DNA from 2 places in the Variovorax robiniae genome. Region 1 is predicted to be linked to the other one. Evidence: riboswitches for the same ligand, from Rfam matches in the RefSeq annotation. Region 1 holds a riboswitch; the other holds the start of a gene.
The links. Region 1 has a riboswitch for S-adenosylhomocysteine ahead of metH (methionine synthase). Riboswitches for the same ligand answer to the same signal wherever they lie in the genome.

Region 1 (5,224 bases):
GCTGCTGCGGCACCACGCCGGACCACATCGCTGCGATCGGCAAGGCGGTGGCGCCGATGAAGGCCCGCGCGCTGCACTTCTATCGCGAGCCGGCCGACGCCTCGGCCTGAGCTTCGACCCTCGCGCGATGTTGTGAAGCAGGCGTAAAGCCGCGTCGCAGCGCGCAAGCGCCGTGCACGCGGCGGCTGGCCGGGGCGTTGTCAGGTCAAGGCGGGCGCCGATTGACATTTGTTGATCGACGCCTACCCTGACCAAAAAGGAACAGCACCCATGAGCATCACGTTCAGCGCACGCTGGCTCTGCATAGGCGCCCTCGCACTGGCGCTGCCCATCGCGGCCTCCGCCCAGCAGGCCTTCACCCGCGGATCTGTCAACCTGCGGGCCGGGCCCTCCAATCAATACCCGTCGATCGCGCGCCTGGCGCCGGGCCAGCCGGTGCAGGTCATGGGCTGCACGGGCGGCTACGGCTGGTGCGACGTCGTGCTGCCCGATGGCCTGCGCGGCTGGGCCGCCGCGACGCGGCTCGACTACCCGTACGGCGGCGGCTATGTGCCGCTGTCAGGCTACGGCGCGAGCATCGGCGTGCCGATCGTCGCCTTCAGCATCGGCAACTACTGGGGCAACTATTACCGCGACCGGCCCTGGTACAACGAGCCGCGCTGGTGGGGCGGCCGCCCGCCACCGCCGCCCGTGCCTGGCTGGCGGCCTCCGCCCCCGCCGCACGCAGGCTGGCAGCCTCGCCCGCCCGGGCCGGGCTACGTGCCGCCGCCGCGCCCCCCTGGCCCCGGCTACGGACCGCCACCGAACCACGGCCCCCGACCTGGTTACGACCCGAGGCCTCATCCGGGCTACGCGCAGCAGCCTGGCTATGCGCCCCGGCCGGGCTACGCGCCCCAGCCGGGTTTCGCACCGCAGCCGGGCCCTGGCGCGAATCCGGGGCGGTCGACGCCGGTGCCGGTCGGCCCGCCGCGCACGCCGGGGCAATACACGGAACCGATGAAGGACATTGCGCCAGGCGTGCCGGCGAACAAGTTCTGAGCGGGATCAGCCCTTCGTCTTCAGCGCACGCTTGTCGGCGCGCTGGATCAGCGAGATGAAGCGCTGCGCGCCCAGGCCCAGCGGCCGCTCGCGCGACCACACCACGTCCACCCACAGGTCCAGTCCGTTCGACAGGTTGTCGAATACGATCTCGACCAAGGCGCCCGTCGCCACGTGCGGCTGCACGAAGCTGCGCGGCAACCAGCCCCAGCCGACGCCCGCCGTGATCAGGCTCAGCGCGGCCAACGCGTTGTCGCTGCGCCAGGTGTGGCGCGCGAAGACGAAGCGCGGGTCGCGTGAGGCCAAATCGCGGCCTGCCACCACCACCTGCCGCGTGTTGACCAGGTGCTGCTCGCCGAGCCGGCTGCCGGCCGCCACATAGACCGGATGCGTCGGCGCGATCACCGCGACCAGCAGTTCGCTCGCCACCTCCTGGAAGCCTTCGCGTCCGTCGATGCTTGGCCGCTCGAACACCAGCGCGAGCTGGGCGCGGCCGGTGTGCAGCATCGCCAGCGCGTCGGCCTGCGGCGCGGCCAGCACTTCGACTTCCAGCAGCGGATGTTCCTGGGCCAGCGTGGCCAGTGCCGCGCTCCAGGGCGCGGACAGCAGTTCCGGCGCGATGGCCAGGGTCAGCCGGTTTTCAAGCCCCTGTGTGAGCCCCAGCGCCTGCACCTGCAAGGCCTTGAGCTGCGCCGCGAGCAGCCGCGCCTGCGGCTCCAGCGAGCGTGCCGCGTCCGTCGGCTTGGGCTCGCGGCCGCTGCGGTCGAACAGCGGCAGGTCAAGTTCCGCCTCCAACTGGGCGATGGCCATGCTGACCGCCGACGGCACCCGTCCCAACGCCCGCGCCGCCGCCGAGAACGAGCCCGTGTCGAGCACGGCCAAGAAGACTTCGACGCTTTCGCTGGTAAAGGCCACGATCTATCAATGAAACTGAAAGAAGATGACTTTTTATATCAGAAATACTCGAATAAAGTCCTCCCATCCCATACAGAAAGCAGCGGTTTCTCTCAATGCAAGGCATCCAGCGCAAAGTCGTCTATTTCAGTCTCTACGAGGGCCTGGCCATCGTGAGTTCCAGCATCGGGCTGAGCTGGATGTCCGGCGAGCACCTGGCCAGTTCCGGGCCGTTGGCGATGTCCATGTCGGCCGTGGCGCTGGTCTGGAACTTCTTCTTCACGCTGGGCGTCGAGCGCTGGGAATCGCGCCAGGCCACGTCCGGCCGCAGCATCAAGCGGCGCATCGCGCATGCCATCGGCTTCGAAGGCGGGCTGATCGCCTTGCTGGCGCCGCTGGTCGCATGGTGGCTCGGCGTCTCGCTGTGGGAGGCGCTGGTGATGGACCTGGTGCTGTCGGTCTACTTCCTGGTCTACACCTTCGTGTTCAACTGGGGCTTCGACCGCATCTTCGGCCTGCCGACCTCGGCGCTGGGTCGGCAAGCGCAAACCGCTTAAAATCGCGCGCTCCCAAGGAGCGTTGCAACAACCCTTGCGCCGAGTGCACCGCGTGCACCCCGCGCGCCGGACTGTCAGGCTTGGGATTCCTCCAGGTCTTTCCGCAACGACGCTCACCTGCTGACCCGATTCACACAGGTGAGTGCCATGTCCTCCACAGATCCAGTCCACGTTCCTCCCATGCTGCTGTCCGGCCTCGAGCCGGTGGCCATCGGCGAGGGCTCGCTCTTCGTCAACGTCGGCGAGCGCACCAACGTCACCGGCTCCAAGGCCTTCGCGCGGATGATCCTGAACGGCCAGTACGAAGACGCGCTGGCCGTCGCGCGCCAGCAGGTCGAGAACGGCGCGCAGGTGATCGACATCAACATGGACGAGGCCATGCTCGACAGCAAGGCCGCGATGGTGCGCTTCCTCAACCTGATCGCCAGCGAGCCCGACATCGCGCGCGTGCCGATCATGGTGGACAGTTCCAAGTGGGAAGTGATCGAGGCGGGCCTGCGCTGCATCCAGGGCAAGGGCATCGTCAACTCGATCTCGATGAAGGAGGGCGTGGAGCAGTTCAAGCACCACGCGAAGCTCTTGCGCCGCTATGGCGCTGCCGCCGTCGTGATGGCCTTCGACGAGAAGGGACAGGCCGACACCTACGAGCGCAAGATCGAGATCTGCGAGCGGGCCTACCGCATCCTCGTGGACGAGATCGACTTCCCCGCGGAAGACATCATCTTCGACCCGAACATCTTCGCGGTGGCCACGGGCATCGAGGAGCACAACAACTACGCGGTCGACTTCATCGAGGCGACGCGCTGGATCAAGCAGAACCTGCCGGGTGCGAAGGTGTCGGGCGGCGTGAGCAACGTGAGCTTCAGCTTCCGTGGCAACGACCCGGTGCGGGAAGCCATCCACACCGTGTTCCTGTACCACGCGATCAAGGCGGGGATGGACATGGGCATCGTCAACGCCGGCATGGTCGGCGTGTACGACGACCTGGAGCCGACGCTGCGCGAGCGCGTTGAAGACGTGATCCTGAACCGGCGGCCCGATGCAGGCGAGCGCCTCGTCGAAGTCGCCGAGACGGCCAAGAGCGGCGCCAAGGACGAGAGCAAGAAGCTCGAATGGCGCGGTACTCCAGAGGCACCGCAGACCGTCGGCCAGCGGTTGAGTCATGCGCTCGTGCACGGCATCACCGACTTCATCGTCGAGGACACCGAAGAGGCCTACCAGGCGATCGTCGCCAAGGGCGGCCGCCCGCTGCACGTCATCGAAGGCCCGCTGATGGACGGCATGAACATCGTGGGCGACCTGTTTGGCCAGGGCAAGATGTTCCTGCCGCAGGTGGTGAAGTCGGCCCGCGTGATGAAGCAGGCCGTGGCCCACCTCATCCCCTACATCGAGGAAGAGAAGAAGCGCGACGAAGCGGCCGGCCGCGATGTACGCACCAAGGGAAAGATCATCATCGCCACGGTGAAGGGCGATGTGCACGACATCGGCAAGAACATCGTCACCGTCGTGCTCCAGTGCAACAACTTCGAGGTGGTGAACATGGGCGTGATGGTCCCGTGCCATGAGATCCTGGCGCGGGCCAAGGTCGAGGGCGCGGACATCGTGGGGCTGTCGGGCCTCATCACGCCGTCGCTGGAAGAGATGCAGTACGTCGCCGGCGAGATGCAGAAGGACGACCACTTCCGCGTGAAGAAGATCCCGCTGATGATCGGCGGCGCCACGACGAGCCGCGTGCACACGGCCGTGAAGATCGCGCCGCACTACGAAGGCCCGGTGGTGTACGTACCCGACGCATCGCGCAGCGTGAGCGTGGCGCAGTCGCTCCTGAGTGAGCAGGCCGACAAGTTCGTCGGCGAACTCAACGCCGACTACGACAAGGTCCGCCACCAGCATGCCAACAAGAAGCAGGTGCCGCTGTGGCCGCTGCCCAAGGCGCGCGCCAACAAGACGCCCATCGACTGGTCCGCGTTCACGCCGACCGTGCCCAAGTTCATCGGCCGCCGCGTGTTCAAGAACTTCGACCTGACGGAACTCGCGAAGTACATCGACTGGGGCCCCTTCTTCCAGACCTGGGATCTCGCCGGCCCGTTCCCCGCGATCCTGAAAGACGAAGTGGTCGGCACAGAGGCCGTGCGCGTCTATGCCGACGCCAAGCGCATGCTGCAACGCCTCATCGAAGGCCGCTGGCTGTCGGCAAGCGGCGTGATCGGCTTCTGGCCCGCCAACACGGTGAACGACGACGACATCGTTCTCTACACGGACGAGTCGCGCACCGAGGTCGCGCTCACCTGGTACGGCATGCGCCAGCAGACCGAGAAGCAGATGATCGATGGCGTGATGCGCCCCAGCCGCTGCCTGGCCGACTTCGTCGCGCCGAAGGACAGCGGCATCAAGGATTACGTCGGCATGTTCGCCGTCACCGCCGGCCTGGGCGTGGAGAAGAAGGAGAAGTACTTCATCGACGACCTGGACGACTACTCGGCCATCATGCTCAAGGCCTTGGCCGATCGCCTGGCCGAAGCCTTTGCTGAGGCCATGCACCACCGCGTGCGCACCGACCTCTGGGGCTACGCGAACGGCGAGGCGCTGAGCAACGAGGACATGATCCGCGAGAAGTACCGCGGCATCCGTCCCGCGCCCGGTTACCCGGCCTGCCCCGACCACAGCGTCAAGCGCCCGATGTTCGATCTGTTGCAATGCAGCGACATCGGCATGAGCGTGACCGAAAGCCTGGC
Region 2 (5,224 bases), on a different contig from region 1:
TGCGCGCGCACCGTGGCCTTGGTCGCGCCGATGCACGAGTAGTGGCTCGCCGCATCCACACCCTCGGCCAGGATCTCGCGCACGGCATTGAAGGTGCCTTCATGCGTCGAGCCGCCGGCACCGTAGGTGACCGAACAGAACTCGGGCTGCATGGCATACAACTGTTGCCGCACGGCGCGCAACTTGACCGCGCCTTCTGGCGTCTTGGTCGGAAAGAATTCAAAACTTAGTGGCAGACGCACGGCCTACTCCTGGGTTCACCGCTCTGCGCGAACGGCATGCAAGAAAAATTCGTGGTTCCCGTCACCGCCCTCGATCGGACTGTCGAACCAGTTCACCACACGCAGATCCAGCGAAGCGCAGGCCTCCCGCAAACGCTGCTCGACGACTGCATACAGGGCCGAGTCGCGAACGATACCGCCTTTGCCGACCTGTCCGGGCTGCAATTCGAATTGCGGCTTGACGAGCATCAGCAAATCGCCGGAGCGCGTGAGGAACTGCACGACGGCTGGAAGCACCAGCGTCTGTGAAATGAACGACAGGTCGCCGACGATGATGTCGAAGGCTGGCTCGGGTGGTGGTTCCGAAATCGCGTCGCCGTCCTCGTCGTCGATCAGGTCCGCAGCCGTCAAGGCGCGCGCATTGACCTTCTCGATGGCGGTCACGCGCTCGTCCTCGCGCAGCCGCGCATGCAACTGGCCGTGGCCGACATCGATGCCGGTCACGTGCAGCGCACCGTGCTGCAAGAGGCAATCGGTAAAGCCTCCCGTGGACTGGCCCACGTCGAGGCAACGCTTGCCGGACACATCCAGGCCCGCGACGCGCAACGCGCCTTCGAGCTTGAGACCGCCGCGCGAGACGTAGCGGGACTCGGCCGCATCAAGCAGTTCGAGCTCCGCCGTCTCGGGCAGGTCGTCGCGGTTCTTCCCCACGGTGCGCCATGCGTCGGTGGTGCCGGCATCGCGCCAGCGCAGGCCACCGGCGATCAGGCGGACGGCTTGGGATCGGGACGCGGCCAGGCCGCGCTCCACGAGCAATTGATCAGCGCGCAACTGGCGCCGATCAGTAGCGGTAGGTGTCCGCCTTGTACGGACCCTTCTTGTCGACGCCGATGTACGCGGCCTGCTCGTCCGTGAGTTCGGTCAGCATCGCGCCGACCTTCTTCAGGTGCAGGCGCGCAACCTTCTCGTCGAGGTGCTTGGGCAGCACGTAGACCTTGCCGGCCTGGTAGGCGTCCTGCTTGGTGAAGAGTTCGATCTGCGCGATGGTCTGGTTGGCGAAGGAAGACGACATCACGAAGCTCGGATGGCCCGTGCCGCAGCCGAGGTTCACCAGACGGCCCTTGGCCAGCAGGATGATCTTCTTGCCATCGGGGAAGGTGATGTGGTCGACCTGCGGCTTGATCTCTTCCCATTCGTACTTCTCGATCGACGCGACGTCGATCTCGTTGTCGAAGTGGCCGATGTTGCAGACGATGGCCTGGTCCTTCATCGCGGCCATGTGCTCGTGGCGGATGACGTCGCGGTTGCCGGTGGTGGTCACGAAGATGTCGGCCTTGTCGGCGGCGTATTCCATCGTGACGACCTTGTAGCCTTCCATCGCGGCTTGCAGCGCGTTGATGGGGTCGATCTCCGTCACCCACACTTGCGCGCTCAGTGCACGCAGGGCTTGGGCCGAGCCCTTGCCCACGTCGCCGTAACCGGCCACGCAGGCGACCTTGCCGGCGATCATCACGTCGGTGGCGCGCTTGATGCCGTCGACCAGCGACTCGCGGCAGCCGTAGAGGTTGTCGAACTTGCTCTTGGTGACCGAGTCGTTCACGTTGATGGCGCGGAAGAGCAGCGTGCCCTTGGCCGACATTTCATTGAGGCGGTGCACGCCGGTCGTGGTCTCTTCGGTCACGCCGATGATCTCGGCCGACTTGCGGGTGTACCAGGTGTTGTCGACGGCGAGCTTGGCCTTGATCGCGGCGTAGAGGATGCGCTCTTCTTCGCTGGTCGGGTTGGCGAGCACCGACTGGTCCTTCTCGGCGCGCTGGCCCAGGTGCATCAGCAAGGTGGCGTCGCCGCCGTCGTCGAGGATCATGTTCGGGCCTTCGCCTTGCGTGCCTTTGGCGCCGAAGTCGAAGATGGCGTGGGTGTAGTCCCAGTAGTCCTTCAGTGTCTCGCCCTTGATCGCGAACACGGGCGTGCCGGCGGCGGCGATGGCGGCGGCGGCATGGTCCTGCGTCGAGAAGATGTTGCACGAGGCCCAGCGCACTTGCGCGCCGAGGGCTTGCAGCGTCTCGATCAGCACGGCCGTCTGGATGGTCATGTGCAGCGAGCCAGTGATGCGTCCGCCCTTCAACGGCTGCGACTTCGCGAACTCTTCGCGGATGGCCATCAGGCCGGGCATCTCGGTCTCGGCGATCCGGATTTCCTTGCGGCCCCAGGCGGCAAGGGACAGGTCGGCGATGGCCTGGTCGGTGGTGGCAACGGGGGTGGGCTTGAGAACTGCGCTCATGTGAACTCCAACAAAGCTGGTTTGAAGAATGCCACTGCGTTCGGGGATGAAAACTCACCGCGAGAACAGCGGGTGAGCGTGGTTGCGATAAGGGTCCGAGCCTCACGCCTGTCGGCGCTGCAACGCTCCTCGGACCTTGCATTTTAGCGCGGCTGAGTTTGGGGTGGCCAGCAGGGATCGGAGGATCGTCCTAGACTGCATTCCCCCCCTCTCGGAGACCACCTCATCATGATGAAAGCCCGGCAACTCGTCTTTTCGATGGCCGTCGCGGCGGCTTGCGCCCTGCCCCTGGTCGCTGCCGCACAGGCGCCCGCGCAGGTCCGCGTGCGCGGCGTGATCGAACGTGTCGATGCCACCTCGATGGTGGTCAAGGACCGCAGCGGCGAGATGGTCACTATGGCGCGGCCCGCGGACATGAACGTCGCGGAAGTCGTGCCACTCACGATGGCGGACATCAAGGCCGACAGCTTCGTCGGCGCCGGGTCGATGCCACAGCCAGACGGCACCCAGCGCGCGCTGGAGATCGTGGTGTTCCCCGAATCCGCGCGCGGCACCGGCGAAGGCTTCCGGCCATGGGACTACATGCCCGAGAGCACGATGACGAATGCCACGGTATCCACGCTCTCGGCCGCGCCGGCATCGGTGCCGGGCGGGCAGAAACTGTTGCTCAAGTACAAGGGCGGCGAGCAGACCGTCATCGTGCCCGCGGGCACGCCGGTCGTCACCTTCAAGCCGGGCAATCAGGACCAAGCGGCACTGGTGGTGCCGGGCGCGAAGGTGGTCATCACGGCGCAGGAGAAGGATGGCAAGCCGACCGCACTGCGCATGCTGGTGGGGCGCAACGGGTTCCAGCCGCCGATGTGATGTCGGGCGCCGGGCAGCGGTGAACCGATGATGGAAAGGCGGCCAGCCGCAAGTGACGGCGGCTGGCCGGGGCGGCGATAATCCCGGGTTCTCCTCGACCACTGGCCCCCTGCGCCTCGCTGTTTCGCGATTGCGCGGGTCCGCAACCCTTGCGGGCCACATCCTGTCCCTGGAACCCTCTTCGTGTCCTATCTTTCCGAAACCCGCCGCCGTCGCACCTTCGCGATCATCTCCCACCCTGACGCGGGCAAGACCACGCTCACCGAGAAGCTGCTGCTGTTCTCGGGCGCGATCCAGATCGCCGGCTCGGTGAAGGCGCGCAAGGCCTCGCGCCATGCCACATCGGACTGGATGGAGATCGAGAAGCAGCGCGGCATCTCGGTGGCCTCGTCGGTGATGCAGATGGCCTACCGCGACCATGTCATCAACCTGCTCGACACGCCCGGCCACAAGGACTTCTCCGAAGACACCTACCGCGTGCTGACCGCGGTGGACTCCGCGCTGATGGTGATCGACGCGGCCAATGGCGTGGAAGCGCAGACGCGGCGCCTGATCGAGGTCTGCCGGCAACGCGACACGCCGATCATCACCTTCGTCAACAAGATGGACCGCGAAGTGCGCGAGCCGCTGGACATCCTCGACGAGGTGGAACGCGAACTCGGCATGGCCTGCGTGCCGATGACCTGGCCGGTGGGCCAGGGCAAGACCTTCCGCGGGATCATGAACCTGCGCACGCAGGCGATGACGGTGTTCGAGTCGGGCAGCGAGCGGCTGCCGCAGGACTTCGAGACCATTCCGCTGTCGGAACGCGAGACGCTCACGAAGCGCTTCGGCGCCGACTTCGAGCATGCGATGGAGAGCATGGAACTGGCCACCGGCGCCTCGCATGCCTGGGACCACAACGCCTTCCTGGCCGGCAAGCAGACGCCGGTGTTCTTCGGCTCGGGCGTGAACAACTTCGGGGTGATGGAAGTGCTGGATGCGCTGGTCGACCTCGCGCCCTCACCGCAATCGCGCACCAGTACCACGCTGGTCAACCGCCAGCCCGTGGTGAAGGAGATCCAGCCCGAGGACAAGGACTTCGCCGGCGTGGTGTTCAAGGTGCAGGCCAACATGGATGCCAACCACCGCGACCGCATCGCATTCGTGCGCATGGCCTCGGGCAAGTACACGCCGGGCATGAAGCTGCGCGTGCAGCGCACCGCGAAGGAGTTGCGGCCGACCAGCGTCGTGACCTTCATGAGCCAGCGGCGCGAAGCGGTCGACGAGGCCTATGCGGGCGACATCGTGGGCTTCACCACACATGGTGGGGTGCAATTGGGCGACACGATCACCGATGGGGCAGCGCTGCAATTCACCGGGCTGCCCTTCTTTGCGCCGGAGTTGTTCATGACCGTGATCCTGAAGAACCCTCTGCGTACCAAGCAACTGCAACAGGGCCTGGCGCAGCTCGGCGAAGAAGGCGCGATCCAGGTGTTCCGCCCCGAGATCGGCGGGCCGATGCTGTTGGGCGCCGTCGGGCAACTGCAGTTCGAAGTGGTGCAGCACCGCCTGAAGGCCGAGTACGACGCCGACGTGAAGCTGGAAGGCTGCCAGTACACCGGCGCACGCTGGATCACGGCCGACACGCCGGCCGAATTGCGCGAGTTCGTCAACGCCTATCCGCAGCGCATGGCCAAGGATGCGGCCGATACGCTGGCCTTCCTGTGCACCTCGCCCTACGACGTGCGGCTGGCGCAGGAGCGCTTTCCGAAGATCCACTTCCATCCGCTGCGGGAGCATGCTGGACTGGCGCTGCAGACCGCGGGGTGATGGACAGTGGACAAGCTCTTGAGCCCGCTGGGCTTGAAGATCTTGT

Region 2: another riboswitch for S-adenosylhomocysteine. It lies ahead of ahcY (adenosylhomocysteinase); the one in region 1 lies ahead of metH (methionine synthase).

Annotation. Positions count from the first base shown of each region.
Region 1 covers NZ_JBBKZS010000009.1:40,950-46,173, reverse strand. Annotated here, with positions in the region: gene WKW79_RS20690 (homocysteine S-methyltransferase family protein) at 1-110, shown strand, start outside; gene WKW79_RS20685 (SH3 domain-containing protein) at 271-1,038, shown strand; gene WKW79_RS20680 (LysR family transcriptional regulator) at 1,045-1,953, opposite strand; gene WKW79_RS20675 (PACE efflux transporter) at 2,049-2,489, shown strand; S-adenosyl-L-homocysteine riboswitch at 2,498-2,611, shown strand; gene metH (methionine synthase) at 2,670-5,224, shown strand, end outside.
Region 2 covers NZ_JBBKZS010000005.1:442,918-448,141, forward strand. Annotated here, with positions in the region: gene metF (methylenetetrahydrofolate reductase [NAD(P)H]) at 1-242, opposite strand, end outside; gene WKW79_RS15420 (TlyA family RNA methyltransferase) at 258-1,052, opposite strand; gene ahcY (adenosylhomocysteinase) at 1,063-2,502, opposite strand; S-adenosyl-L-homocysteine riboswitch at 2,570-2,639, opposite strand; gene WKW79_RS15430 (hypothetical protein) at 2,731-3,366, shown strand; gene WKW79_RS15435 (peptide chain release factor 3) at 3,550-5,178, shown strand; gene WKW79_RS15440 (DUF3592 domain-containing protein) at 5,197-5,224, shown strand, end outside.